DNA from 2 places in the Massilia sp. MP_M2 genome. Region 2 is predicted to be linked to the other one. Evidence: predicted binding sites of a transcription regulator. Region 2 holds the regulator's gene; the other holds the start of a gene.
The links. Region 2 encodes HrcA, which represses chaperone genes, less so after heat shock. Its sites were predicted from a motif close to TTAGCACTCNNNNNNNNNGAGTGCTAA; they were not measured.
Positions count from the first base shown of each region.

Region 1: groES (co-chaperone GroES) is a predicted target of HrcA. The motif match lies at 12,681-12,707, and genes of this name have one in related genera.

Region 1 is NZ_JBCHJF010000009.1:65,742-80,222, reverse strand. It holds gene RCH14_RS18220 (diguanylate cyclase domain-containing protein) at 1-248, shown strand, start outside; gene RCH14_RS18215 (alpha-1,6-glucosidase domain-containing protein) at 320-3,034, opposite strand; gene RCH14_RS18210 (oligopeptide:H+ symporter) at 3,042-4,625, opposite strand; gene RCH14_RS18205 (alpha-glucosidase) at 4,906-6,546, shown strand; gene RCH14_RS18200 (glucokinase) at 6,546-8,393, shown strand; gene RCH14_RS18195 (hypothetical protein) at 8,390-8,863, opposite strand; gene RCH14_RS18190 (PEP-CTERM sorting domain-containing protein) at 9,078-10,493, shown strand; gene groL (chaperonin GroEL) at 10,616-12,262, opposite strand; gene groES (co-chaperone GroES) at 12,301-12,591, opposite strand; gene RCH14_RS18175 (hypothetical protein) at 12,955-13,269, shown strand; gene RCH14_RS18170 (cell division protein ZapA) at 13,266-13,577, shown strand; RNA gene ssrS (6S RNA) at 13,624-13,805, shown strand; gene RCH14_RS18160 (EVE domain-containing protein) at 13,893-14,363, shown strand; gene RCH14_RS18155 (sulfite exporter TauE/SafE family protein) at 14,366-14,481, shown strand, end outside.
Region 2 is NZ_JBCHJF010000004.1:371,202-385,682, forward strand. It holds gene RCH14_RS11960 (multidrug effflux MFS transporter) at 1-308, opposite strand, end outside; gene RCH14_RS11965 (class I SAM-dependent RNA methyltransferase) at 323-1,525, opposite strand; gene RCH14_RS11970 (CopD family protein) at 1,695-2,108, opposite strand; gene RCH14_RS11975 (glutamate-5-semialdehyde dehydrogenase) at 2,134-3,399, opposite strand; gene holA (DNA polymerase III subunit delta) at 3,466-4,479, opposite strand; gene lptE (LPS assembly lipoprotein LptE) at 4,483-5,052, opposite strand; gene leuS (leucine--tRNA ligase) at 5,052-7,694, opposite strand; gene RCH14_RS11995 (barstar family protein) at 7,825-8,151, opposite strand; gene dapB (4-hydroxy-tetrahydrodipicolinate reductase) at 8,153-8,962, opposite strand; gene RCH14_RS12005 (outer membrane protein assembly factor BamE) at 8,971-9,582, opposite strand; gene fur (ferric iron uptake transcriptional regulator) at 9,662-10,093, shown strand; gene hrcA (heat-inducible transcriptional repressor HrcA) at 10,174-11,190, opposite strand; gene RCH14_RS12020 (HAD family hydrolase) at 11,283-12,056, opposite strand; gene RCH14_RS12025 (hypothetical protein) at 12,289-12,882, shown strand; gene RCH14_RS12030 (hypothetical protein) at 12,902-13,546, shown strand; gene rsmA (16S rRNA (adenine(1518)-N(6)/adenine(1519)-N(6))-dimethyltransferase RsmA) at 13,904-14,481, opposite strand, start outside.

The sequences.
Region 1 (14,481 bases), on a different contig from region 2:
TCGAGCTGGTGGCCAAGAAGATCATGCAGGCGATGGAAGCCCCGTTCATGCTCGGTTCCCAGCCGATTTCGGTGAGTGCGACGATCGGCATTGCGCTGGCCGACGCGCCGGGCGTGACGGCGCTGACGATCAGCGAGCTGGCCGACAGCGCCTTGTATGAGGCCAAGGACAAGGGGCGCAATACGTTTGCGATTGCGCGGCTGGCGATGGTGGCAGCGCCAGCGCCTGTGCTGGAGCATGCTGGCTGATAGCGGCGCCGCTCACGTGCCGGATGATCTCGCTGCCAGCGATCCCCGCGTGGACGGCGTAGCCGTCCACGCTACTCGACGAACACCACCGCCGTACGCGCCGGCACCGTGAAGGTGCCGCTGGCGCTGTCGAAGCGCGCCTTGAGCGCGCGCTTGTCGGCCGCACCTGGCGCGCCATGCACCGGATGCAGCCGCAGGCGCTTGCCGCGCAGCGCAGCGTCCTTGATCGTGTGCGCCTGTTTGTCGACGTTCACCAGATAGCCCATGCCGGCAAAGCCCGCACCCGGATAGCCTTTGCCATCGAGCCAGGCGGCCAGCACGGTCGGCTCCTGCTGCGGCCCCGTATTGAAGAAGCGCAGGCGCGTGTTGATGTCGTCGGCCGTGCGCAGGCGCAGCAGCGTGCTGCTGGCGCGGATGCGCAGCAGGTCGCGGAACGCGTCGCGCGCGAACCCGATGTCGGCGGGCGCCGGCTTCATCGCGGCATTGGCCAGCAGCGGTTTGAACAGCGGCCAGTCTTTCGCGTTGTCCGGCGCCGGCGGCAGGCCGGTGCCGAAGAAGTTGTCCTGGTAGGTCCAGTCGATGCGGTTGAACCAGTCGCCCGAATTGAAGCTGTTGCGGTCGAGCGACTTTGAGCGCAGCGTGTCGATGCCGGCGTGGTAATACGCGACGCCCTGGCTGAATGCATTGATCGCCATCCCCAGCACCTGAACCCGCGCGCGCTCCGCACTGCTGGTTGCCACCGGCAGTTTGAGCACGTTGATGTCGTACAGCGTCTGGTTATCGTGGTTCTCGACGTAGTTGACCGCTTCGCCCGGTTCGCTCGCGTAGCCGGCCGGCTGGTTGCCGCCGTAGACCATCGCCTGCAACTGGCGCACCTGGCCATCGTAGGCCTGCATCGGATACGTGCGCACCGAGCCGGCCAGGCCGACGCGGATCAGGTCCGCCGCGCGCAGCAGGTCGACCTTTTTTGCGTCGCCGCCAAGGGCGTTCGCGTCGTACACCAGGCCATTGATATAGCCTTGCTGCTTGATGACAGGCAGGCCCGAGTCGCCGGGCGAGCCGCCGCGCACGGCGTCGCGCGCGCGGTCGCTGAAGGTGCCGATGCCGGTGCCGTTCAGCGACAGCTGTGACGCCTGCACGAAGCGCGCGCCGTCGGCCACTTCACCGAAATTCCAGCCTTCGCCGATCAGCTGCACGTGGCGGCCCGCCGCCGCGTCGACGGCCTGCTGCAGGCGCACCATCGCCTCGCGCGGCTGGTGGCCCATCAGGTCGAAGCGGAACGAATCGATCTTGTAGTGGCGTGTCCACAGCACCGACGAATCGATCATCAGCTTGGCCATCATCGTGTTTTCGGTCGCCGTGTTGAAGCAGCAGGTCGAGGCTTCGATGCCACCCACGGCATTCAGTCGATGGTAGTAACCGGGCACCACGCGGTCGAGGATCGATTTTTCTTCCTGGCCCGCGATGAAGGTGTGGTTGTAGACGACGTCGGTGCCCACGCGCAGGCCGGCCTTGTGCAGGTCCATCACCATCTGGCGGAACTCGATGATGCGGCGCGCGCCGTCCTGCGGGTCGCTCGCGTAACTGCCTTCGACGGCGTTGAAGTGCTGCGGGTCGTAGCCCCAGTTGAAGCAGTCGGTGTGGGCGGTCTTGACGACCAGCGCCTGCTGGCTCTCGCCATCCCGTGCGCCGGCGGGGGCGGGCTGCGCGCACGCCACTTCGGGGATGCTGCCGATGTCGTACACGGGCAGCAGGTGAATGTCGGTCAGGCCGGCCTTTGCCAGCGCGCGCAGGTGCCGCATCCCGTTGGAATTGGTCTCGCCAAACGCGCCGTACTTGCCGCGTTTGGCCGGCGGCACCGTCTGGTCGATCAGCGAAAAGTCGCGCACGTGCAGCTCGTAGATGACCATGTCGGTCTGCGCCTTGACCGTGGCCGGTGGCTGCGTGGTGTCCCAGCCGGCTGGCTTGAGGTGCGGCGCATCCAGGTCGGCGATATAGCTGCGTTGGGAGTCGGCGTTCAGGCTGACCGAGTACGGGTCGGTCACCAGGTTGCGTACCAGCCCGGCGCCATCGGCGACGACGTCGACTGCGTACTTGTAATACGTGCCGGACAAATCGCGCGGGACGCTGGCAGCCCAGGCGCCGGTGCGCGCATCGGGCGTCAGCGGCAGCACGGCGTTTGCGCGGCCCGTTGCGCTGTCATAGGTGCACACCGCGACATCGCGCGCGGTGGGCGCCCACAGCTTGAAAGCAGTCTGCTGGGCCGTGGGCGTCGCGCCCAGATCCGGGATGCGTTCGGCCGCCGCGTACAGGTCGTCGAGCGCGCCGGCCGCTTGCACGCGCGTTGCGTCGCGCACGGTGCCGTCCGGGTTCTCGTGGACCAGCACCAGCTGTTCGCGGTGCAGGGCAGGCAGGCGCGCCAGGTCGGCGTCCTGCACGCTCAGGGTCGGGCCGCTGGCGACCCATTTGAAGCGCGTGGCTGCAGCTTGCGGCACCGCCACGCGCGAGACGGCCAGCACGATCGCGCCGGCGCTGCCGGTGACCTTGCTGCCGGCCGTGGCCTGGATGGCGCCGACAGGGGAGTGGTACAGGCGATAGACGCCATCGCCAGAGGCGCCGGGCCAGCGCACGAGGCGGCGGTCGAGCCAGACGGCGCGCGCATCGAGTGTCGTGGCCGAGGCACCCAGCACCTGCTGGAAGGCCGGGCTGTCGCAGGTGGCGAGAGGAACAGCAGCATACGCGCTCGAGGACAGCGATGCTGCCAGCAGGACAAGGTGACGTTTCATGAACCGCTTATCCCGCAACGCTGCTGCGATAGTGGTCGACCATCCGGTAGCGCGTCGCATACCACCCGAACGCCGCCGCCGACAGTAGCGCGAACGCGGCAAAGAAGTACATCTGGAACGCCATCACCCCGACGCCCGAGCCTTCGATATACGCGATCACCGACTCGTTTTTCACGCTGGCGTTGACGATCAGCACCCACAGGTTGCCGACCGTGACGGCCAGGTACCACAGCGCCATGATCACGCCTTTCATGGCGGCAGGGGCCTGGCTGTAGGCGAATTCGAGACCCGTTGCCGAGACCAGCACTTCGCCCAGCGTGAGCAGCGCATACGGCGCGATCTGCCACGCGATCGAGACGGCGTCGCCGGCGTCGAGCGCCACCTGCAGATTGCCCACGACGATCCAGGCCGCGGCCGAGAGCACGATGCCGGCCGTCATGCGGCGCAGCGCGGTTGGCTCGATGCCCATCTTGCGCATCAGCGGGAACAGGGCGATGTTATTCAGCGGGATCAGGATCATCACGAGCAGGGGATTTAAGGCCTGCATCTGGGCCGGGATCACGTCGAAGGTCCAGCCCAAGAGGTTCACTTGCGTGGTCATCATGTTGGCCTGCACGATCCAGGTGGAGGCCTTCTGGTCGAACAGCGACCAGAACGGCGTGACGAGCGCGAACACGATCAGGATGCGCAGCACGGCGCGCACGCCGTCCACGGCGTCGTCCGGATGCAGGCCGCGTGCGCGGTTCAGTTGCATCGAGGTACCCATGCCGCCAAAGGCCATCAACAGCACCAGGGCGGTACAGGCGGCGATCACGAAGCCCCATTGCGCCGCCATGGCCAGCGACGCGAGGGCGCCGGCTGCGCCCAGCAAGGCCAGGTTCAGGCCCGGACGGCCCTGGCCGGGCTGCCTGGCCAGCAGCGCGCTTTTCGCCACGCGCATGAACGAGTGCGGATTGGCCGGCGCCGGCGGCACGTGCACGTATTTCTTTTTACCGCTCCAGAACACCATGGTCGCGATGAACATCAGGATGCCGGGCACGCCGAAGGCCCAGGCCGGGCCGTAGTCGCGCAGCAGCAGCGGCATCAGCAGCGATGCGAAGAACGAGCCGAAATTGATGATCCAGTAGAAGGCGTCGAAGACGACTTTCGCCTTGTCCTTGTTGGTGTGGTCGAACTGGTCGCCCACAAAACTGGCCACCAGCGGCTTGATGCCGCCCGAGCCGAGCGCGATCAGGAACAGGCCGAAGTAAAAGCCGTTGACGTTGTCTTCGAAAATCGCCAGGCAGGCGTGGCCCAGGCAATACACGAGACTGAGCCAGAACACCGTGTTGTACTTGCCGAAGTAGCGGTCGGCCAGCCAGCCGCCGAGCAGCGGGAAGAAGTACACGCCGATGACGAAGGTGTGGAACACGTGCTTGGCTTCGCCGGTGCGCATGTCTTCCGGCAAAAACATCAGGAGGGTCGTGATCAGGAATGGCGTCAGGATGTTGCGCATTCCGTAGAAACTGAAGCGTTCGCATCCCTCATTGGCAATGATGTAGGGGATTTGCCGGGGCATGCGCCCGGTGCCTGGCTTTGCGAGAGATGTCATCGAACCGCTTCCTTGAATTGGCAAACAGACGCGATGCTATGACGGGGACGCCTCTCTTTGCAACATAAAAATTGTCGTGAAACAAACTAGAAACAAAGTGGCAACATGCATACGTAGTTTAGGTACGGATGAAGAATCGGCACAATCACATATAACGTTTCAAGTCATTGAAATCAAATGATTAAATTCGATTTATTGCTAGCTGGGTGGAATTGTCAAGAAGGTTCGCCTGATGTATATTGCCTAGAATTCCACATCACGCACCCGCCCGGACTTGCCCATGACCCAGATCTCGACGACCGACAACCCGAACTGGTGGCGCGAAGCCATCATCTATCAGGTGTATCCGCGCAGCTTCCTCGATACCGACGGCGATGGCGTCGGCGATCTGGCCGGCGTGACCGCAAAGCTCGACTATATCGCGAGCCTGGGCGTGGACATCGTCTGGCTCTCGCCGTTCTTCAAGTCGCCAATGGCCGATTTTGGCTACGACATCGAAGACTATTGCGACGTCGATCCGCTCTTTGGCAACCTGGCCGACTTCGACCGCATGGTCGCCAAGGCGCACAGCCTGGGCCTGAAGATCATGATCGACCAGGTCATGTCGCACACCGCTGACACCCACAAATGGTTCGTCGAAAGTCGCGCCAGCCGCGACAATCCGAAGTCGGACTGGTATGTGTGGGCCGACCCGCTCCCGGACGGTAATCCGCCCAACAACTGGCTGTCGGTGTTCGGTGGCTCGTCGTGGCAGTGGGACACGCGCCGCAAGCAGTACTACCTGCATAACTTCCTCGTCAGCCAGCCGCAGCTGAACTTCCACAATCCGCTGGTGCAGCAGGCCCACCTCGATGCGCAGCGTTTCTGGCTCGAGCGCGGCGTCGACGGCGTGCGCATGGATGCCTGCGTGTTCCACTTCCACGACCGCCAGCTGCGCAGTAACCCGCCGGCGCTGGTGCGCGACACGTCAACCGTGACGGACGTGAACCCGTACGGCATGCAGGCGCACCTGTACGACAAGACGCAGCCCGAAAACATCGCGTTCCTCGAGCGCGTGCGTGCACAGCTCGATGAATTTGGCGCCGTGTCGATCGGTGAAATCAGCTCGGACGACGCGCTGGCCCAAATGAGCGAGTACACCGAAGGCGGCAACAAGCTGCACATGGCCTACAGCTTCAACCTGCTCACGCCGGTCTTCAACGCCGCGCACGTGCGCCGCCAGGTCGAGGAATTCAACGAGCGCGTCAAGGATGGCTGGGCCTCCTGGTCGGTCGGGAACCACGATGCGATTCGCGTGGCCACACGCTGGGGCGGTGCCAACCCGGCCCCTGGTTTCACCAAGCTGGTACTGGCGATGCAGCTCTCGCTCAAGGGCACGCCGTGCCTGTACCAGGGCGATGAACTCGGCCTGACCGAAGCCGATGTGCCCTACGAACTGCTGCAAGACCCGTACGGTAAAACCTTCTGGCCCGAGTTCAAGGGCCGCGACGGCTGCCGCACGCCGATGCCGTGGGTCGCCGCTGCGCCGCACGCGGGCTTTACCGACGGCCAGCCATGGCTGCCGGTGGACGCCGCGCACGTCAAGGCTGCCGTCGACGTGCAGGACCGCGACCATGACTCGATGCTGAACTTCCAGCGCCGCTTCATTGCCCTGCGTCGCAGCCTGCCGCAACTCACACGCGGCGAGATCGCATTCTTCGATGCGCCCGAGCCGGTCCTGGCGCTGCGCCGCGACCTGGCCGGGCATGACAGCGTGCTGGCCGCGTTCAATCTGTCGAACGAAGAAGTCAGCTTCGAGTGGCCAGCAACGGACGGCGTGGCGCAGATGCCGGTCGAGGGCCTCGATGGCAGTGCGCAGCAGGGCCACGTCACGCTGGCGCCGTACGGCGCCTGGTTCGGCACCCTGGCGGCGAACCGCTGATGGCCGGCGCGCAGCCCGAAAAATTCGCGCGCACGGCGTTTGCCGATGGCCCGCGCCTGCTCGCGGACATTGGCGCCACGCATGCGCGCTTCGCGCTGCAAAGCGCGCCCGGCGTGTTTCGCGACGTGGCGGTGCTGCGCTGCGAGGACTTTGCCGGCATCGTGCCGTTGCTGCGTCATTACCTGCTCGACCATCAGGATGTCACGCTGCACCACGGCGCCTTTGCAGTGGCCAATCCGATCAGCGGCGACTACGTGCGCATGACCAACCGCGCGTGGGAGTTTTCCACCGATGCGGTGCGGCGCGAGCTGGGCCTGGCCACGCTGTTGATCGTCAACGACTTCACGGCGCTGGCCACCGCCTTGCCCAACTTTGCGCGCGAGGACCTGATGCAGGTCGGTCCCGGCAAGGCGGTGCCGGGCGCGGTCATCGGCGTGCTGGGCCCGGGCACGGGTCTTGGCGTCTCGGGCGGCATCCCGACTGCCGACGGTTTCGTCACGCTGGGCAGCGAAGGCGGGCACGTGAACTTCGCGCCGTTCGACGAGCGCGAATTCGCAATCCTGCAATACGCGTGGCGCGAGTGGCCGCACGTGTCGAACGAGCGCCTGATCTCGGGGCCGGGGATGGAAGTGATCTACCGCGCGCTGGCCGACCGCAATGGCGTCGACGCCGCACCGCGCACGGCCGCGACGATCGTGGCCGGCGCGCTCGAACAGAACGATGCGCTGTGCCTGGAAACGCTCGAGTGCTTCTGCGGCATGCTGGGCGGCGCGGCGGCCAATCTGGCCGTCACGCTCGGCGCCTTTGGCGGCGTGTACATCGGCGGGGGTATCGTGCCGCGCCTGGGCGAGTGGTTTGCCCGTTCGCCGTTTCGTGCGCGCTTCGAAGCCAAGGGCCGGTTCTCGGACTACCTGGCCGACATTCCGACCTGGGTCATCACGACGCCGAACCCGGCCTTCCATGGCGTGGCCACCATCCTGGCCGAACACCTGCGCGGACGCAGCGGCGCCAACACGCTGATGGAGCGCATCACGCAGTTGCGTCATGAGCTCTCGCCGGCCGAAGGGCGCGTGGCCAGCCTCGTCATCGACCAGCCGCGCATGGTGCTCAATGAACCGATCGCCGAGATCGCGCGCCTGGCCGACGTGAGCCAGCCGACCGTGATCCGGTTTTGCCGCTCGCTGGGATTCCAGGGCCTGGCCGACTTCAAGCTCAAGTTCGCCAGCAGCCTGACCGGCTCGATCCCCGTGCGCCACAGCCAGGTGCGCCTGAGCGACAGCACGCACGACCTGTCGGCCAAGGTGATCGACAACACGGTGTCGGCGATCCTGCGTTTTCGCGACCAGCTCGACGTGCGCTCGCTCGACCGCGCGATCGAGATGGTCAGCCGCGCCAAGCGCGTCGAGTTCTACGCGATGGGCAATTCGCGCGCGGTGGCGCTCGATGGCCAGCACAAGTTCTTCCGCTTTCGCATTCCTACTGCGCTGTATGGCGACGCGCACCTGTTCACACTGGCCGCCGAATTGCTCGGGCCGGGTGATGTGGTGATTGCGGTGTCGAATTCAGGCGGACTGCCCGAATTGCTGCAGGCGGTGGACATCGCGCGCGCGGCCGGCGCCGACGTCATCGCGATCAGCAACAGCCAGTCGCCGCTGGCGCGCAAGGCCAGCGTCTGCCTGGCGGTCGATCACGCCGAAGACAGCACGAGTTTTCTGTCGATGATTTCGCGCATCCTGCAGTTGCTGCTGATCGACATCATGGCCGTCGGGATTTCGGTCGATGGCCAGCACGGACCGGCGCCGGGCCAGGATCCGCGCCGGCTGCTGATCTCGCACCTGGACAGTTAATCGGCGCTTTTCAGGTTGACGCGCTCGATCGTGCGGCGCCATTCCTGCAGGCTCAGCAGCGTGTCCGATTCGGTGTCGTCGACCAGGATCTCGCTGCCGTCCTGCGCGACCAGGAAGCTCTCCTGCCGCCGCGCATCCTGCGCGCGGTTCTCGACAAAACTCAGTTGGTAGTACTTCTTGCCATTGACTTCGCGCGGCGCCGGGTTGTCCTCGACCACGGCGCCGCGCGCCTTGCCGCCCGTGCGCCGTTCGATCTGCGCCGACCAGGCAGCCAGCTCCGGCAACGCCAGCAGCGTGGCCATCGCCTGTTCCTTGCTGTACGCGGGCGCCTGGACGACGGGTGCGACCGGCGCCGCTGCGGGCGGCGGCGCCGGCCGCTCGGCGCGCTTGCATCCGGCAACCGCGCAGCACAGGGCGAGCGCGGCAAGGGTGGTGCGCAGGGTGAACGAGGCAGAGGCGCGATTGGACATGGGAGGTTCCGGGAGACGAGACGGCCATACTAAACCATGCTTGTTTTTGCGGCAATATACCTCGCCCGTAACGGCCAGACGACCATTATTATTTCCACATGGAAATGCTTTCGTGATTTTCGCCACGCTCGCCAGGTGTTTCATGGTGGCATCTGATTTATTTAGTGCAACTAATGATATTCTGTAGGATCACTCCTACCAGTAAGTACACCGCATGGACACCCGCGCTAGCTACCAACGCCGTCTCGAAAAAAGTTCGCACCGCGAAAAACGCTTGATGACGCTTGCCGTGCTGGGCGTTGCCGTTGTTGTGGCCGGCGTCCTCCTGCCATCGCCATCGATCAGCTGGCCAACCTTCGGCCTGGCCTCGAGCACGACACCAGCCACCGGGGCCGTCCAGCCTGCGGCGCCGGCGAGCTCGTTAAGCGCGACACCACCGGCCGCGCAGCAGGCAAGCGCGGCGCGGCGTATCTACCGGCACTCGGTCGTGCCGGGCGGCGTGGCAGACAAGGTCGAGCTGGCGCAGATCCTGCGGACCGACCGCGTCGTGGCGGCGCACTATGCCACCTTCAATGTCGACAATGCGCGCGCCGTCACCGTGACATCCCCACGCGCCGTGTACGTCTCATACCGCAAGAACGACCAGATCTACTGGACGTCGAAGAAGGTCATGCTCGAGCAGGGCGAGACGCTCCTGACCGACGGCGAGCACGACATCCGCGCACGCTGCGCCAACCGCATCTCGGACGTGCCGCAGTATCCGGTCGAGCCCCATGGGCCAAGCGAAGCCGAACTCGATACCGTGGTTGGTGTCGCCGCCCCATCCGACAGGGGTGGTGCGGCCGGTGAAGAGGGCGGCCTGCTGGCCGTGGGCATGGACGACCTGGCTGCCAGCGAGGCGGTGGGGCAGCGCTACTACGCGACCAGCTTCCTCAATGGCGCTGGCCTGCTGGCGCTGGCAAATACGACATCGACGCCGACGCCGACGCCGTCCCGCCAGGGCCAGGCGCCGGGACTTCCGGACTGGTATGACGCGCCGATCTATCGTGCTGGCGTGCTGGGCGCCGCCAGCCCGGTGGGCGGCAGCGACGACATGGGCAATGGTACGCCGCCGCTGGTAGCAGACCTTCCCGGAACCGGCACGGTGCCGGGAAGCGTCGGCGCTGGCGACACGGGTGGGTTTGGTCGTCCTGGCAACGACACGGGTCCGATCCCGGTTGCAGCACCGGATGGCGGCGGCGTGACTGAGCTGCCGGTCAAGACGCCGCCCTCTCTGCCAACGCCAGGCGCTGGTACCGATACGCCGGTCGATATGCCTGTGACGCCGACGGCGCCGGGCACGCCAACGACACCGGGCACGCCGGGCACACCGACCACGCCGGGCACGCCAACGACGCCCGATGCGCCAACGATACCGGGCACGCCGACCACGCCGGGCACGCCAACGACGCCCGATGCGCCAACGATACCGGGCACGCCGACGATACCGGGCACGCCAACGACGCCGGGCAATCCCGTGGTCGAGCCGGTCGCGCCGGCCGACGTGCCCGAACCAGGTACGCTGTGGCTCGGCGGCGTCGCACTGGCCGCGCTGTTGTGGCTGCGCCGCAAGGGCCCGCGCGCGCGCTGACACGCGCGCAGCGCACCAAGCGCAGACAACAAAAAACCCGCGAGGTGTGAACCTCGCGGGTTTTTTATCGTGGGTCACCTGGGCGAAGCATGCAGCGCGCTTCGCCCGGATTGCCCCGGCAATTACATCATGCCGTCCATACCACCCATACCGCCCATGCCGCCCATACCACCCATGCCGCCGGATGGCTTGTCTTCCGACAGTTCCGCCACCATGCAATCGGTGGTCAGCATCAGGCCGGCGATCGACGCTGCATTCTGCAGTGCCGAACGGGTGACCTTGGCTGGATCCAGCACGCCCATTTCGACCATGTCGCCGTAGGTGCCGTTGGCTGCGTTGTAGCCGTAGTTGCCGGTGCCGGCCAACACTGCTGCAACGACGACCGATGGCTCTTCGCCGGCGTTCTGGACGATCATGCGCAGTGGCTCTTCCATTGCGCGCAGGACGATCTTGATACCAGCGTCCTGGTCAGGGTTGTCGCCCTTGACGGTGATGTTGGCACGAGCGCGCAGCAGGGCCACGCCGCCGCCGGCAACGATGCCTTCTTCCACGGCAGCGCGGGTAGCGTGCAGTGCATCTTCGACGCGTGCTTTCTTTTCCTTCATCTCGACTTCGGTGGCTGCACCGACGCGGATCACGGCAACGCCGCCGGCCAGCTTGGCCACGCGCTCTTGCAGTTTTTCGCGGTCGTAGTCCGAGGTCGCTTCTTCGATCTGTGCGCGGATCATCTTGACGCGGCCTTCGATTGCTTCAGCCTGGCCGGCGCCGTCGATGATGATGGTGTTTTCCTTGCCGACTTCGATGCGCTTGGCCTGGCCCAGCTCTTCCAGCGTGACCTTTTCCAGGGTCAGGCCGACTTCTTCAGCGATGACCTGGCCGCCGGTCAGGACAGCGATGTCTTCCAGCATGGCCTTGCGACGGTCGCCAAAGCCCGGTGCCTTGACAGCGACGGTCTTCAGAATGCCGCGGATGTTGTTGACGACCAGGGTCGCCAGCGCTTCGCCGTCGATGTCTTCAGCAACGATGACCAGTGGACGGCCAGCTTTTGCGACTTGTTCCAGTACCGGCAGCAGGTCACGGATGTTCGAGATTTTCTTGTCGCACAGCAGGACGAATGGGTTTTCGTGCACGGCGACTTGCTTGTCCGGGTTGTTGATGAAGTACGGCGACAGGTAACCGCGGTCGAACTGCATGCCTTCCACGATGTCCAGCTCGTCGTTCAGCGACTTGCCGTCTTCCACGGTGATGACGCCTTCCTTGCCCACTTTTTCCATCGCTTCAGCGATGCGCTCACCGATCGAGGTTTCCGAGTTGGCCGAAATGGCGCCGACTTGTGCGATCTCTTTGGTGGTGGTGGTTGGCTTGGCGATCTTGCGCAGTTCTTCGACGGTGGCAGCAACTGCCTTGTCGATGCCGCGCTTCAGGTCCATCGGGTTCATGCCGGCGGCAACGAACTTCATGCCTTCGCGGACGATGGCTTGTGCCAGCACGGTCGCGGTGGTGGTGCCGTCACCGGCGTTGTCGCTGGTCTTGGAAGCGACTTCCTTGACCATCTGCGCGCCCATGTTCTGCAGCTTGTCTTTCAGTTCGATTTCTTTGGCGACCGAGACACCATCTTTGGTGACGGTCGGCGCGCCGAACGAACGCTCCAGCACGACGTTACGGCCTTTTGGGCCCAGGGTGACTTTGACTGCATTGGCGAGGATATTGACGCCTTCGACCATCTTGGCGCGCGCTGCGTCGCCGAATACTACTTCTTTAGCTGCCATTTGTTATTTCTCCGAATGTTCGTGAGTGGGGTCAGAAATTACAGTGCGACGATCGCGAGAATTTCTTCTTCGCGCAGCACCAGCAGTTCCTGGCCATCGATCTTGACGGTCTGAGCGCCATACTTGGAGAACAGCACGCGATCGCCGACTTTCACTTCCAGAGGGCGGAGCTGGCCGTTATCTTGCACTTTGCCATTACCAACGGCGAGAACTTCGCCTTGGTCCGGCTTCTCTGCCGCGGCATCAGGGATGATCAGGCCGGACGCAGTTTTGGTTTCCTGGTCGAGACGCTTCACGATTACGCGATCGTGCAGAGGGCGAAGGTTCATGCAAAACTCCTTAATATTCAATGGTTTAACTGGCGTTTTTGACGCCGGCGCAATGACTTGATGCTGCTGCGCCGGTCTGCAAAGAGTTGTTAGCACTCTCAGCTAACGAGTGCTAATTATAGGGACGATAACCTGCCTTTTCAAGGCGCAAGATGGCGAAATCATTTTAAACATGTGATATAGCGCAATGATGACATTGGCATATCTACAATGTTTGTGACCGGCCATCGAGCCAGGCGGCAAGACCGGAGGCGGGAAGACGAGAGGTGCGACGCGTTTTGCGCCGCACGCCAAACCCTTGATACTGCCGCACAGCAATGCGCACCGGTTGACGGAAAAAGCAACTCGATCCTATAGTGTCGAATGATTTCCGAATTCCAAGACCTTTCAGACAAAATCGACCGGCTTGCGCAACTGACCCAGTCGTTGCGTGCCGAGAATTACCTGCTGCGCCAGGCCAATACCCTGCTCAGCACCGAGAACCTCGCGTTCAAGGAGCGCCTGATCGAGGCCCAGCGCCGCGTCGAAGCATTGCTCGACGAGCTGCCCAAGCCGCCGGTCGAAACCGGCGCGGCAGACGCACCTGCTGCAGACGTACCTGCCGCTGAGGCGCCGCTCGACCCCAATGCGCCGATCCCGCCGCATCTCGCCCATGCGCGCCGTCAGGGGGCACTATGATCCATCTGGACGTACATATCATGGGCCAGTCATATCGCCTGGCCTGCCGCGACGGTGAACAGCGCACGCTGCGCGAAGCCGTGAGCTACCTTGATGGCAAGATGTGCCAACTGCGCGATTCCGGCAAGGTCAAGGGCACCGACCGCATCGCCGTGATGGCGGCGCTGAGCGTGGCTGCCGAATTCCTGTCGGTGAAGTCGCCGCAGGGTCCGCTGTCGGACATGTCGATCCTCGAGGTCAAGCAAAAGCTCGAGTCGATGCACACGGTGCTCGATCGCGTATTGGCGAGCCAGGAAAATCTGACCTGAAAGGCCGAATCCGTTTGACAGAGCCGGGCAAAGGAGTAAACTCCTCCTTGCCCTGCGGTGTTCGAGATTTGCCATATATTCCTTGAACCATTCTTACGCATAGGTCGTGGAACAAGCTCGATGGGTGTGAGCGTCGCTAGTCCGACGAACCCGAAATTGATCTGACCGTGACCGCCTTGAACCGTTGTGGTTCAGGATGCCGGCAAAAACGGCACAGGCGGGGACTAAACATACAAGCGGTTGCGCACTCGGTACGCAGCCGCTTTTTTCATGTGTGCTTCCGGTGCATCGTGTGCTGGCAGGGAGAACAGCGCGATGCGCTATTGGTTGATGAAATCCGAGCCCGACGAAGTCAGCTTCGACGATGTTCTTGCGGCCCCCGGCGCCACCGTGGCCTGGTTTGGCGTGCGCAACTACCAGGCGCGCAACTTCATGCGCGATGCCATGGCCGTCGGCGACGGCGTGCTGTTCTACCACTCGGGCGGCAAGCTGCCGGGCGTGGCCGGCATTGCCGACATCGTCAGCGGCCCGTATCCCGACGCATCGCAGTTCGACGCCGCCAGCCACTACCACGATCCGAAGGCCACGCCGGAAACGCCGCGCTGGATCTCGGTTGACGTCAAGGCGCGCGAAGCGGGCCGCTTCGTGCCGCTGGCCGAACTGCGCACCGTTGCTGCCCTCGAAGACATGGTGCTGCTGCAGAAGGGCAGCCGGCTGTCGATCTCGCCCGTCACCAAAGCCCAGTACATGACCATCGTCGCGCTCGTGCGCGGCAAGGGAGCTTGATGATGGTGCCTGCATTCGATCCGCTGCTGATCCTGGCCCTGCTGGCGATGGGCGCGTTTGGCGGCTTCGTGGCCGGCCTGCTTGGCGTCGGCGGCGGCATGATCCTGGTGCCCTTCAT
Region 2 (14,481 bases):
AGCGCCACCAGGATCACGTTGCGCCGCCCGAACGCATCGGACAGCGCGCCATGCCACAGCACCATGCCGGCAAAGGCCAGCATGTAGGCGGTCAGGGTCTGCTGGACCTGCAGCGGTGTGGCCGCAAGTTGGGCCTGAATCTGCGGGAAGGCCGGCAGGTAGGCATCGATCGAGAATGGCCCCAGCATCGACAGCCCTGCCAGCAGCGTTGCCAGTCCGCCTGCCGAGAGCATCGCGATCTTGTGGGGCGGCGGCGCCGGCACCGGTGTGACGGGGTCCTTCGGCAGATCGGATGGTTCTGGCAGCATGGGGCGGTTCCGGGTCAGTCCTGCTTTGGTTTGGCTTCCTCGCGGCGATTGAAGCCGGCCACCATATCGAAACGGAACAGGCGGCATTCGAGCGCACCGTTGAAGAACGGGGTCTTGCGCGACTCTTTCAGGCGCAGCATTTTCGGCAGGCCCAGGTCGGCCGTGAACAGATAGGCGGTCCAGCCGGCAAAGCGCTGCTTGAGCGTCGTCGAAAACGCGGCGTAGAAGCCGGCCGCCATGTCGTCCTGCGGCACGGTGCTGTCGCCACGCACGCCGATCCGCTCGCCATACGGCGGGTTGGTCAAGAGGATGCCCGGCTCGGTCGTCGGCGCCGACACGTGCTGCGCTTCGATCTGCTTGAGCGGCACGTCAAACAGGATGCCGGCGATCTTCAGGTTATGGCGTGTCATTTCGACCATGTCGCCCGAGATGTCGGAGCCGAAGATGGTGGGCTCTTGCGGCAGCACGTTCGGCTTGACCGCCGCTTTCATCGCGGCCCAGGCCTGGCCGTCGTGGTCGGCGAATTTTTCGAAGGCGAAGCTGCGGCGCGCGCCGGACGGAATCCCCTGCAGCATCTGGGCCGCTTCGACCAGGATCGTGCCCGAACCGCACATCGGGTCGAACAGCGGCGCGCCCGGCTTCCAGCCCGACACGCGCAAGAGACCCGCGGCGAGGTTCTCGCGCAGCGGCGCGTCGCCCGTTTCTTCACGCCAGCCGCGCTTGAACAGCGCTTCGCCCGAGGTGTCGAGGTAGACGATGAAATTGCGCGCATCGAGAAAACCGACGATGCGCATGTCGGGTTCGCGCGTGTTGACGGACGGGCGCTTGTCGAACTGGTCGCGGAAGCGGTCGCAGATGGCGTCCTTGATCTTGAGCGTGGTGAATTCGAGGCTGCGCAGCGGCGACTTGACGGCGGTGACGTCGACGCGGATCGTGTGATCGGGGCCAAACCAGTCTTCCCACACCTGCTCGAGCACGAGATCGTAGATGTCGTTTTCGGTGGTATAGCTGCGCTGGGCCATGCGCATGAGCACACGCGAGGCGATGCGCGAATGCAGGTTGAGCAGCCAGGCGTCCTGCATCGTGCCCGAGCAGTGCACGCCGCCGGGCACCTGGTTGTGCACCTTGAGGGTGGTGCTTTGCGCGGCGATTTCGCCGATTTCTTCGGCCAGCGCCGCTTCCATGCCGCGTGGGCAGGGGCAAAAATATGAGGTCATGAGGGGTACCCTTTGTCCGTTGATGATTCTGTAGAGATAACGCGTCAGCCGTGAAGCTGGATGACCGTGAATTGTTTAAAACGTAGGGTGGACGGCTACGCCGTCCACGCGGTGATGGCTGGCCGTGAGATCATCCGGCGCGAAAGCGGCGCCGCCAACCATCAATGCATCAAAACGGCTTGACGGTCACCAGGATGACAATCGCCAGCATCAGCACGACCGGCACTTCATTGAACCAGCGATACCAGGTATGGCTGCGCGCATTGACGCCGCGTTCGAATTTCTTGAGGATGCCGCCGCACATATGATGGTAGCCGATCGTCAGGAACACGAGCAGCAGCTTGGCATGCAGCCAGCCGCCTTTGATGCCGTAACCCATCCACAGCCATACGCCCAGCAGCACGGCCGGCACCGACAGGATCATCGAGAAGCGGTACAGCCGACGCGCCATGCCCAGCAGGCGGTCACGCGCCGCGGGGTTGGTTTCCTCGGCCAGGTTGACGAACAGGCGCGGCAGGTAGAACAGGCCGGCGAACCAGGACGCAATGAAGACGATGTGCAGTGCTTTGATCCAGAGGTACATGCTTTCCTTGTGGTGAATGTTGAATTCAGTTGCGCACTTCGCCGTGTCCGAACACGACATACTTGAGCGACGTGAGGCCTTCCAGGCCCACCGGGCCACGCGCGTGCAGCTTGTCGTTCGAGATGCCGATCTCGGCGCCCAGGCCGTATTCGAAACCATCGGCAAAGCGCGTCGACGCGTTGATCATCACCGACGCCGAATCGACTTCGCGCAAAAAACGCATGGCGCCGCTGTGGTCTTCCGTGACGATCGATTCGGTGTGCTTCGACGAATACGCGTCGATGTGATCCATCGCCTCGTCGATGCCGGCCACCACCTTTACTGCCAGGATCGGGGCCAGGTACTCGGTGCGCCAGTCTTCTTCAGTCGCGGCCACCAGGTGCGGATAACCGGCCAGGATCGCGAATGCTTCCGGATCGGCGCGCAATTCGACGTCTTTGGTCGCATACAGTTCGGCCAGGCGCGGCAGCACGGTCGGCGCGATACCACGCGCGACCAAGAGCGTTTCCATCGTGTTGCAGGTGCCGTAGCGATGGCACTTGGCATTGAACGCGATGGCCAGTGCCTTGTCGATATCGGCCTTGTCATCGATGTAGACGTGGCAGATGCCATCGAGGTGCTTGATCATCGGGACCGTGGCTTCGGCCATCAGGCGCGCAATCAAACCCTTGCCGCCGCGCGGGACGATCACGTCCACGTACTGTGGCATCGTGATCAGCGCGCCGACGGCGGCGCGGTCGACCGTGTCGACCACCTGCACTGCCGCCTGCGGCAGGCCGGCGCCAGCCAGGCCTTCGGCCACCAGCCTGGCCAGCGCGCGGTTGCAGTGGATGGCTTCCGAGCCGCCGCGCAGGATCGCCGCATTGCCGCTCTTGATGCACAGGCCTGCCGCGTCGACCGTCACGTTCGGACGCGCCTCGTAGATGATGCCGATCACGCCCAGCGGCACGCGCATCTGCCCGACCTGGATGCCACTCGGGCGCACCTTCATGTTCGAGATTTCGCCGACCGGGTCGGGCAAGGTGGCGATCTGGCGCAGGCCGGCGACCATCGTCGAAATCGCAGCGTTGGATAACGCCAGGCGATCCATCAGCGCCGGGGCCAGGCCAGCTGCCCCGGCGGCGGCCAGATCTTGCGCGTTGGCGGCGCGCAGCGCATCGGCATCGCGTTCGATGGCGTCGGCAATCAGGTTCAGGGCGCGGTTGCGGGTAGCGGTGTCGGCGCGCGCCATGGCGCGTGCGGCGGCGCGGGCTTGCTGGCCCAGCTGGTGCATGTGTGCGGTGATGTCCATCGAGTTTCCCAGTGCATTAACATGGCTCGCGCAAGGCGGCGCTGCCCATCGGCGTTGAAGAGGGCCTTACCGCGCCACCCGCAGCGCCAGCTGCAACATCGCATCCCACGCGTCGCCCGCGAATTTTTTGGCGCGCAAGCCCTTGACCATGCGGTCGACCTGCGCTGCCTCTTGCAGCGCCGCTTCGAGCGTCGCGAGCGACACGCGGCGCAGCGCCGGCTCCATCATCCGCTCGCGCGGCCCCCAGATCCGGTATTCCTTGAGCAGGGCATTCAACGGCCGGCCCTGCCCCATCCCGCTCTTCAATTTTAGCAGCGTGCGGATTTCTTCGGCCACTGCCCACAAGACCAGCGGCAGCGCTTCGCCTTCGCCCTTCAAGCCTTCGAGCATGCGCACCAGGCGCGCCGTGTCGCCCGTGAGCATCGCCTCGGACAGCTTGAACACGTCGTAGCGCGCCACGTTCAGCACCGCGTCGTGCACCTGTTCGAACGTCAATTTGCCCGGCTCGTGGAGCAGGCCAAGCTTTTGAATCTCCTGGTGCGCCGCCAGCAGATTGCCTTCGACGCGGTCGGCGATGAAGTCCAGGCTCTGGCGCTCGGCGCTTTGGCCCTGGCTTGCCAACCGGTTGCCGATCCAGGCCGGTAACTGCGCGCGCTCGATGTTCGGGATATCGATGTAGACGGCGGCCCCCTGCAGCGCCGTCACCCACGACGCCTTGGCCGTTTGCCAGTCGAGCTTGGGCAGCGTGATCAGGGTCAGGTTATCGGGGCTGAGGTCTTTTGCATAGGCCTGCAGCGCGGCGCTGCCATCCTTGCCCGGTTTGCCGGTCGGGATGCGCAGTTCGATCAGCTTCTTGTCGCCGAACAGCGACAGTGCCTGGTTCGCCGCCAGCAGCTCGCCCCATTTGAAGGTGCGCTCCACGCTGAGCACATCGCGCTCGGTATAGCCTTGCGCCCGTGCTGCCTTGCGGATACGGTCGGCCGCCTCCAGCGCCAGAAGATGTTCGTCGCTGGCGATCACGTACAACTGCGCCAGGTTCTTGGCCAGGTGCCCGTCGAGCGCTTCGAGCCGCAGTTGCATCGTTTACGGGGTCGGCAAGGCGGCAGCCGGCGTCGCTGGCGCCGACACCGGCGCCAGCGGCTTGATCGCCACCAGGCGGCGCAGGATCTGCTGCACCAGGTCGGACTGCATGTCGCGGTACAGCAGCGCTTCTTCGGATTCCTTGGCCAGCACCTGCGATTCATCGAACGCGATATTGCGGCGCAGGGTGATCTCGGTAGGCGCCAGCAGCTGGCGGTTATTGGCGTCGCGCACCTGGAACACCAGCGTGTAGCTCAGCGAGTATTCACGCACGCGACCCAGGCTGTTGAGCGACAGGATCGACTTGCCGCGCGACTCGCTGATCACATCGAACAACGCCTCGGCCTTGGACGCATCGGGCTCGATGCGCACATTGTCGCCCGCGCGCAGGTTGCGCTTGAGCTCCGTGCCCAGCGGCGAGGCTTCGTTGAACGACAGCCAGATGCTCTGGAACGGCACGTTGTACTGGCCGTCGCTGCCGCGCAGCTTGAAGCCGCAGCCAGCCAGCATCACCACCAGCAGGACTGCACCGAGGGCACGCACGAAGTAGTTGTTGTTCGAGGTGTTCATCATCAGACCACGATATTGACAAGTTTGCCCGGCACGACGATGACCTTCTTCGGCGTGCCTTCGATGAACTTCTGCACCGCTTCACTGGCCAGCGCAGCCGCTTCGATGGTCGCCTTGTCGGCATCCTTGGCGACCTTGACCGAGCCACGCAGCTTGCCGTTCACCTGGATCATCATGTCGATCTCGGACTGTTCGAGTGCCTGTGGATCGACTTCCGGCCATGGTGCGTTGAGCAGGTCGCCGTGCACGTCGGCAAAGCCAAGTTCTTGCCACAGTGCGTGCGTGATGTGCGGCGCGACCGGGTTCAGCAACCGCAGGAAGATCGAGAAGCCTTCGGCGATGATCGCGTTGGAGGCTGCGCTGTCATCGAGCTTGCTCGATTCGAGCGTGTTGAGCATCTTCATGCAGGCCGAAACCACCGTGTTGTACTGGATGCGCTTCAGGTCATAGTCGGCCTGTTGCAGGATCTTGTGTACTTCGCGGCGCAGCGTTTTCTGTGCGTCGCTGTGAGTGCCCTGCACTTCACCGGCCAGGGCGGCGGCAATGCGCGCGCGCTGCGCGTAGCCAAAGGCCCACACGCGGCGCAGGAAGCGGCTGGCACCTTCGACGCCGCTGTTCGACCATTCGAGCGTCTGCTCCGGTGGCGACGCGAACATGGTGAACAGACGCGCGGTATCGGCGCCGTACTGCTCGATCTGCGCTTGCGGATCGATGCCGTTGTTTTTGGACTTCGACATCTTTTCGGTGCCGCCGATTTCCACCGGCTGGCCATCGGCCTTCAACACGGCGCTGTGCGGGCGGCCCTTGTCGTCGAAGGTCAGTTCGACGTCGGCCGGGTTGAACCAGGTCTTCTTGGTCGATGCCTCTTCGCGGTAGTAGGTTTCGTTGAGCACCATGCCCTGCGTGAGCAGGTTCACGAACGGCTCGTCGAATTTGACCAGGCCGAAGTCGCGCATCACCTTGGTCCAGAAGCGCGCGTACAGCAGGTGCATGACGGCGTGCTCGATGCCGCCGATATACTGGTCCATCGGCATCCAGTAATCATTGCGCTCGTCGACCATCGCGTTGTTCGAACCCGGCGACGTATAGCGCATGTAGTACCACGACGAATCGATGAACGTGTCCATCGTGTCGGTCTCGCGGCGCGCAGGCTTACCGCAGGTCGGGCAGTCGCACTTGAGGAACGCTTCGTCCTTGTTCAGTGGATTGCCGGTGCCGTCCGGGACCAGGTGCTCGGGCAGCACGACCGGCAGGTCGGCTTCGGGCACCGGCACGATGCCGCACTCGGCGCAGTGGATCATCGGGATCGGCGTGCCCCAGTAGCGCTGGCGCGAGATGCCCCAGTCGCGCAGGCGGAACGTGACCTTCTTGGCGCCCAGGTCCTGGCTCGCCAGTTCACCCGAGACCGCGTTGACGGCCGAGATGTAATCGAGGCCGTCGTACTTGCCCGAATTGATCGTGCGGCCGTTGTCCTTGTCGCCGTACCACTCCTGCCAGGCGTCGAGCGAGAATTCCTGGCCTTCGACGGCCACGACCTGCTTGATCGGCAGATTGTATTTCTTGGCGAAGCCGAAATCGCGTTCATCATGCGCCGGCACGCCCATCACGGCGCCATCGCCGTAGGTGATCAGGACGTAGTTGCCGACCCAGACCGGAATCTGCTCTTGCGTGACCGGATGGGTGACGAACAGGCCGGTTGGCATGCCCTTCTTTTCCATCGTCGCCATGTCGGCTTCGATCACGGAGCCGAGTTTGCATTCGGCGATAAATTGCTGGAGCGCCGGGTTGTTCTTTGCGGCGTGCTGGGCCAGCGCGTGCTCCGGCGCCACGGCGCAGAAGGTCACGCCCATGATCGTGTCGGCGCGCGTGGTGAACACGTACAACTTGCCGTCGTCGATCGGCTCACCGGCGTCGCCCACGATCGTGTGCGGGAACGCGAAGCGCACGCCCGTCGACTTGCCGATCCAGTTGGCCTGCATCGTGCGCACGCGCTCGGGCCAGCCTGGCAGCTTGTTGTCGACGTGGTCGAGCAGTTCGTCGGCGTACTCGGTGATGCGCACGTAGTACATCGGGATTTCGCGCTTTTCGATCAGCGCGCCCGAACGCCAGCCGCGGCCATCGACAACCTGCTCGTTGGCCAGCACGGTCTGGTCGACCGGGTCCCAGTTCACGGTGCCCGTCTTCTGGTAGATGATGCCCTTTTCGAGCATCTTGAGGAACATCCACTGGTTCCACTTGTAATAGTCCGGCTTGCAGGCGGTCATCTCGCGCGACCAGTCGATCGCCAGGCCCATCGACTCCATCTGGCCACGCATGTGGGCGATGTTCGAGTAGGTCCATTCGGCCGGCGGCACGTTGTTGGCCATCGCCGCGTTTTCCGCCGGCATGCCGAATGCATCCCAACCCATCGGCATCAACACGTTGTAGCCATTCATCCGCAGGTAGCGGTACATCACGTCGTTGATCGTATAGTTGCGCACGTGGCCCATGTGCAGCTTGCCCGATGGGTAAGGCAGCATCGAGCAGGCGTAATACTTGCCCTTCGGGAAACGCGGATCGTGTTCGACGGCTTTATAGGCGTCGATCGATTTCCAGTAGGCCTGGGCGGCCTGTTCGACTTCGGCTGGACTATATTTTTCTTGCATGATTTCTGCAGACGTAATGTGGGAGATGGGACCGGTCATTATAACCTGTTGATTTTGCACTACGGCGCGGCGCGGTGCAGGCAGGGATGGTGCAGTAAGGCAGCGCTCGCTGAACGCTGCCCCGGGCAATTCAGCGCAGCACGAGTTTCAGTGCCGGCGTCTCGCCATAATCCTCGTAGCGCTCGTTGATGCCGCCGATACAAAAGGCCAGCTCGTCAAACAGATCCGGCGTGGCCGCCTTCATGGCGGCGGCGTCGAGGATCACGACCTCGAGCACTTCGTCTGGCGCCAGCTGGAAGCGGGTCATGTTTTCGTCGTCGCGCAGGTAGCTCAGGCAATCGACCCAGGCGTCGATGCTGTTCGCATACGACGCCGGGAAACCGAATGCAGCCCGGCTTTGCGCATGAAACGACGCTTCGTCGACGATTGCCGCGCCGTTCAGTTCTGTAACGGCCATATCAGGCTTTCAAGCCCAGCACGTCCTGCATGTCGTACAGGCCGTGGGATTTGTCTGCCAGGAAGCGCGCGGCGCGCAGCGCGCCATGTGCGTAAGTGACGCGGCTGCTGGATTTGTGGCTGATCTCGATGCGCTCGCCCGTGCCCAGGAACATGACGGTATGGTCGCCCACGACGTCGCCGCCGCGCACGGTGGCAAAGCCGATCGTCGATGGATCGCGCTCGCCGGTGACGCCTTCGCGGCCGTACACGGCGCATTCCTTGAGGTCGCGGCCGATGGCGTCGGCAATGACTTCGCCCATCTTGAGCGCGGTGCCCGATGGTGCATCGACCTTGTGCCGGTGATGCGCTTCGACGATTTCGATGTCGTAGCCTTCGGCGAAACTTTTTGCGGCCATTTCGAGCAGCTTGAGCGTGACGTTCACGCCCACGCTCATGTTCGGCGCGAACACGAGCCCGACCTTCCCGGCGGCGGCGGCGATCTCGGCCTTGCCGGCCTCATCGAAACCGGTGGTGCCGATCACCATCTGCTTGCCGTTGGCAGCGCAGTAAGCGAGGTGCGCCAGCGTGCCTTCGGGGCGGGTAAAGTCGATCAGTACGTCGGCATTGTGCAGGCCGTGCTTGATGCTGTCTTCGATCATCACGCCGGTGAGAAAGCCCCCGAAGGCGCCGGCATCCTGACCGATGAACGGCGAACCGGGCATGTCGAGGGCGCCGGCCAGGCGGGCGTCGGGTGCGTACTGGATGGCTTCGATCAGCATGCGGCCCATGCGGCCGCTGGCGCCGGCTACGGCGATATTCAACATCGTCATGGCAATCCTTACTGCTGGGTTGCCGGGGCGGTCACCGTAATCGGTGCGACCGGACGGCTTTCCGGCTTGTCTTTCTTTTCAGGCACTTTGGCAGGGCCCGCGATACGGTCGATGTAGTCGCGCTCGCTTGGCAGGTTGCCGCCTTCGAAACGCTCGACCACGTCATCCTTGAAGAACACGGTGACGCGGCTGGTGGTCAGTTCGCCATTGCCACGGGCCAGGTAGAACGGGTAATCCCAGCGGTCGGCATGGAAGGCATCGAGCAGCAGAGGCGAGCCGAGCAGGAAGCGCACCTGGTCGCGCGTCTGGCCGGCCTTCAGCTGGTTCAGCATCTCTTGCGAGACGAAGTTACCCTGCTGAATGTCCGGACGGTAAGGCGAGAAGATCCACAGGAACTTTTGCAGGCGCGAGGCCTGCACCGTCTGCGCGCCGGCATTGGCGATGGCGGCCGACTTGTCGGCATCGGCGGCAGTGGCCGCAGCGTCCGTTGCCACCGGTGGCGCCGCACGGGTCTGGTTGCGCCAGGATGCGCAGCCCGACAGCGTCAGCGTGCAGACGAGCCCTGCCGCCAGCACCGCCTTGGCGGAAAATCGATGGGATACGGCTTGTTTGACGCGCATAGGTAACCTCAAATCGTTCGAGCGGGAGCTTTCAAAACGCTATATCATAAAGCACTCCGCCAATATGCGAGTAACAAACATGAGTAACAATCCGACCGACCTGAAGGCAAGCGGCCTGAAGGCCACGCTCCCGCGCCTGAAAATCCTGGAAATCTTCCAGAACAGCGCCGTGCGTCACCTCACCGCCGAAGATGTCTACAAGATCTTGTTGGCCGAGAATATGGACGTTGGCCTGGCCACTGTCTACCGCGTCCTGACGCAATTCGAGCAGGCCGGCCTGCTCAACCGTAACCACTTCGAAACCGGCAAGGCCATCTACGAACTCAATGCCGGCTCGCACCACGACCACCTCGTGTGCGTCACCTGCGGCCGGGTCGAAGAGTTCTACGACGAAGAAATCGAGCACCGCCAGAAGATGATTGCCCAAACCCATGGCTACACGATCGTCGACCACGCGCTGGCGATCTACGGCAGTTGCCCGCAGTGCCAGGCAGCGCGCAAGACCAGTTAAGTCATCTGCGGCCGGCAAGGCTGCACGACAAAAAGGGCGCACCGGAATTTCCCGTGCGCCCTTTTTTGCGTCTAGCGACCTTACGGCTGGCTGAGCGCGTTCGACAGCAGCTTGGCGGTGATGTCGACGATGGGAATGACCCGCTCGTACGCCATTCGCGTGGGGCCGATGACGCCCAAGGTGCCGACGATGCGGCCATCGACGGCGTACGGCGCGGTGACCACGCTCATCTCGTCCATCGGCACCAGGTTCGATTCGCCGCCGATAAAGATCTGCACCCCGCCGGCCTTGCTCGACATGTCGAGCAATTGCATCAGGCCGGTCTTTTGCTCAAACATTTCGAACATCTGGCGCAGCGAACTCATATTCGACGACAGGTCGGTCACCGACAGCAGGTTGCGTTCGCCGGAAATGACCACGTCGTCGCTGTCGGCCATGGCCTCGCTGCCCGCCTCGACCGCAGCATGCATCAGGCGCCCCATGTCGTTGCTCAGCTGGCGCAATTCGCCGCTCAGGCGTTGGCGCACGCCGTCGAACGACTGGCCGGCAAAATTCTGGTTCAGGTAATTGGCCGATTGCGATAATTGCGTCGGCGTGTAGTCGACATCGGTCAAGAGCAGGCGGTTCTGCACATCGCCGCGCGGATCGACGATCACGAGCAGGATGCGCTTTTCGGACAGACGCAAAAATTCGATCTGCTGGAACACTGATTCGCGGCGCGGACTTTGCACCACGCCGGCAAATTGCGACAGCGACGAGAGCATCTGCGCCGCGTTGGCGATCAGCTTTTGCGGATGCTGCAGCGGCAGGCGCATGCGCTCGGCGCCGACCGTTGTTTCATCGAGTTGCTTGACGGTCAACAGGGTATCGACAAACACGCGATAGCCGCGCGGCGTCGGAATCCGGCCGGCTGATGTATGCGGACTGGCGACAAAGCCCATGTCCTCGAGGTCGGCCATGATGTTGCGGATCGTCGCGGGCGACAATTCCAGGCCCGACAGCTTGGACAGCGCGCGCGAGCCGACCGGCTGGCCGTCGGCAATATAGCGTTCGACGAGCGCTTTGAGCAGGGTTTGGGCACGGTGATCGAGTTGCATGGTTCCGGGAAACGTCTTTTTCTGTGGTGCTGCGGTGAGAATCAAATTGGGGCGCGGCACGGCAGCGCAAGGGTTGCTGACCGATCCCAGTGTTATACGCGCATCGGCGCGGATCCGTGTGGCAACTCGTGCGGCGGCTCCTGTGGCGGCTTATGTGGGGGCTCGTGTGTGGCATCGAGCCAGGCGAGCAGCGCATCGATGCTGTCCACCTCGACATCGGGCCGCACCTGGTCGGCCAGCTCATTGACCTTGCCGCTGCGGTTCATCCAGGCGGCGCGCAAGCCCGCCTGCTGGGCGCCCTGGACATCGAGCAGCAGGTCGTCGCCCACATACAGGGTGTCGGCCGGCTGCACGCCCAGCGCAGCGCAGCCGGCCAAAAAAATCCCCGGGTCGGGCTTGGCGCGGCCAAAGTCGCGCGCCGCCACCGATGCCTGGAACTGGTCGGCCAGGCCGATCGTGGCCAGATCGGCCACGCCGTTCGTGACCGAGCCGAGCAGAGTTCGCTGCCGAAGCCGCGCCAGGCCCGGCGCCACATCGTCATACAGCGTCACGGCATTGCGCGCGGCGACGAAGAGGACCATGGCCTCGTCCACCCGTGCCACATCCTCGCCTGCCTGCCCGAACGCGGCGACCAGACCGGCGTGGCGCAGTGCGCTCAGGTCGATGGCGTACTCGGGCTGGCGTGCCAGCAATTCCAGGCGCGCCTGACGCAGACTGTCGATCGTGAACCGGGCCGCCACGCGCGGTGCATGCTGCTGCAGCCACGTATATAGAATGGTTTCGGCAGCCCGGATCACGGGCACGATTGGCCACAGGGTATCGTCGAGGTCGAACAGTACGGCTTTGGGCCAGGGGCGGCGGGTCATCGGCTTCCAGGGAACAGGCATGAAAAAACGCTACGCCAGCATAGCGATGCAGGCCGCCAAAAGCAAACCGCACGGTCGGCGCGTTGCTTATGTGACATTGTGCTTACAACCTGATACACATGGAAATGGGACGCAAATGGACCGGTTGCCTAATAAATGAACTAAAATGTTGAGCGATTTTTAATTCCAACCGCGCAGCCTGCGCTTTCCCGCTAGATTTTTTGGAGAATATATGAAGAGTTCCTACCTGTGCGCAAGCGCAGCGCTGGCATGCGCGGTCGTGTTGACTGCTTGCGGTGGCGGCGATGGCCAACTGCTGCTGGCTGGTACGATTACCGGCGTGACCAAGCCGGGCATGGTCCTGACCAATAACGGCGGCTCTGACTATGAAGTCCCAGTGCCGGCTAACGGTACGGGCGTGACCCAGTTCCTCTTCCCGAATCGCATCTCGTCCGATGACAAGTATGATGTGCAGATCAAGAGCACGCCGACCAATGTCGATGCGTCGACGTGCCGGCTGGCTCAGAACAAGGGCCGTGCAGGCTTCGACGTCACGACGATCCAGATCGCTTGCGAATTCAAAACCCAGGCCCTGACCGGCACCGTGAGCAACCTCAAGAACGACCTGATTCTTGTCAATGGCGCCAACCGCGTGATCGTTCCCGCTGGCGCGACCACGTTCAGCATGGCCCGCGTCGCACAAGACGCGCCCTATGGCGTGTCGATTCTGACGAATCCTGCCAACCAGAGCTGCACCATTGCCAACGGCGTCGGCACCATGGGCGCGGCCGATGTGAACAACGTGACCGTCACGTGCGCACCTTAATTTTTCTGGAGTCAAACGCATGAAGTCTTCCCTGATCCGCCCGGCGCTTGCGCTGGCGCTGGCTGCAAGCCTGGCCGCCTGTGGCGGCAGCGACAAAGCAGAATTCACCGTTGCCGGTACGGTGAACGGCCTTGTTTATGAGGACCTGGTCCTCACCAATGCCGGCGTGCCATTGAAGGTCGTACCGCCAACCACCCCCGAAGCACCTGTTCGCTTTGCCTTCCCGGACAAACTGGAATACGGCGATACCTATGATGTCCGGGTCCTGACGCAGCCGAAGCACCAGTTCTGCGAGCCCGGCGCACCGGTCAACGGTTTTTACGCCAACAACGCCGACACGGCGGGCCGTCTCGTATCGATCGACATCGTGATGAAGTGCACGATCAACGAATACACCGTTGGCGGCACGATCACTGGCCTGACCGGCGCCGGCCTGGTGCTGGCCAATGGCAGCACGGGTGGCACCTACACGGCAGCGACGCCGGCAACGCCACCTTCCACGACCCCGATTGCCTATGAGCTGCCTCCGGTGAAATTCAACATTACCTATGGCGTCACGGTCAGCAAGCAGCCGGTTGGCCAGGTCTGCACTGTCGCAAACCCGACCGGTACGATGGGTGACGTGAAAGTACAAAACGTCAACGTCACCTGCGTCGGCGCATAACTCTCGAGAGTTATACGAAATTCTTATGTCGAGTATGCGAAAGGAAAATTGGATTTATATGCTGTAACGCAGCATACTGATCCTGTCTCCTCCAACTCTCCTCAGAAAAGAATTGGATTTCGGCTCGCTCTTGTAGCGGGCCTTTTTTTTGCCTGTCTCTCTTCGCAGTACCAAGACGGTAGAGTGGGCGGGTTTTCCACCCACGCGTTCACACAAACTTTGCACCGCGGCATGCCGCGTTACGTTGAACGCGTGGACGGCATCGCCGTCCACCCTACGTCTGATCGCGCATCCATGAAAAAAGCGCCTCTGGAGGCGCTTTGATTGGTTGACATGCGGGCCGGATGCCCGCAGCAACTAGGCCTGGCTCGGCAGATTGGCCAGCGCCACATACTGCGCCAGGCTCACGGCTTCGGGCCGCACGCTCGGATCGATCCCCGCTTCCACCAGCTGCGCCTCGGTAAACATCCCCGCCACGCAGTTGCGAATCACCTTGCGCCGCTGCGAGAAGGCCTTGGCCACGACGGCTTCCAGACGCTTGGCGTCGCATGGCAGTTGCTGCTTGACCGGCACCATGCGCACGATGGCCGATTCAACCTGCGGCGGCGGATCGAACGCGGTGGGCGGCACGATGAACATCAGCGACATGTCATAGCGCCATTGCAGCATCACCGACAGGCGGCCATAGGTCTTGCTGCCCGGCGCGGCCACCATGCGCTCGACCACTTCCTTTTGCAGCATGAAATGCTGGTCTTCGATCAGGTGAGCGAAGTCCGCCAGGTGGAACAGCAGCGGACTTGAAATGTTGTACGGCAAATTGCCCACCACGCGCAGCTGCTGTCCCTCGGCCACGGGAATCGCGCCAAAGTCGAACTTCAGGGCGTCGCCCGAATGCACCGTCAGGCGCTCGCGCGGATAGGCTTTTTCCAGGCGTG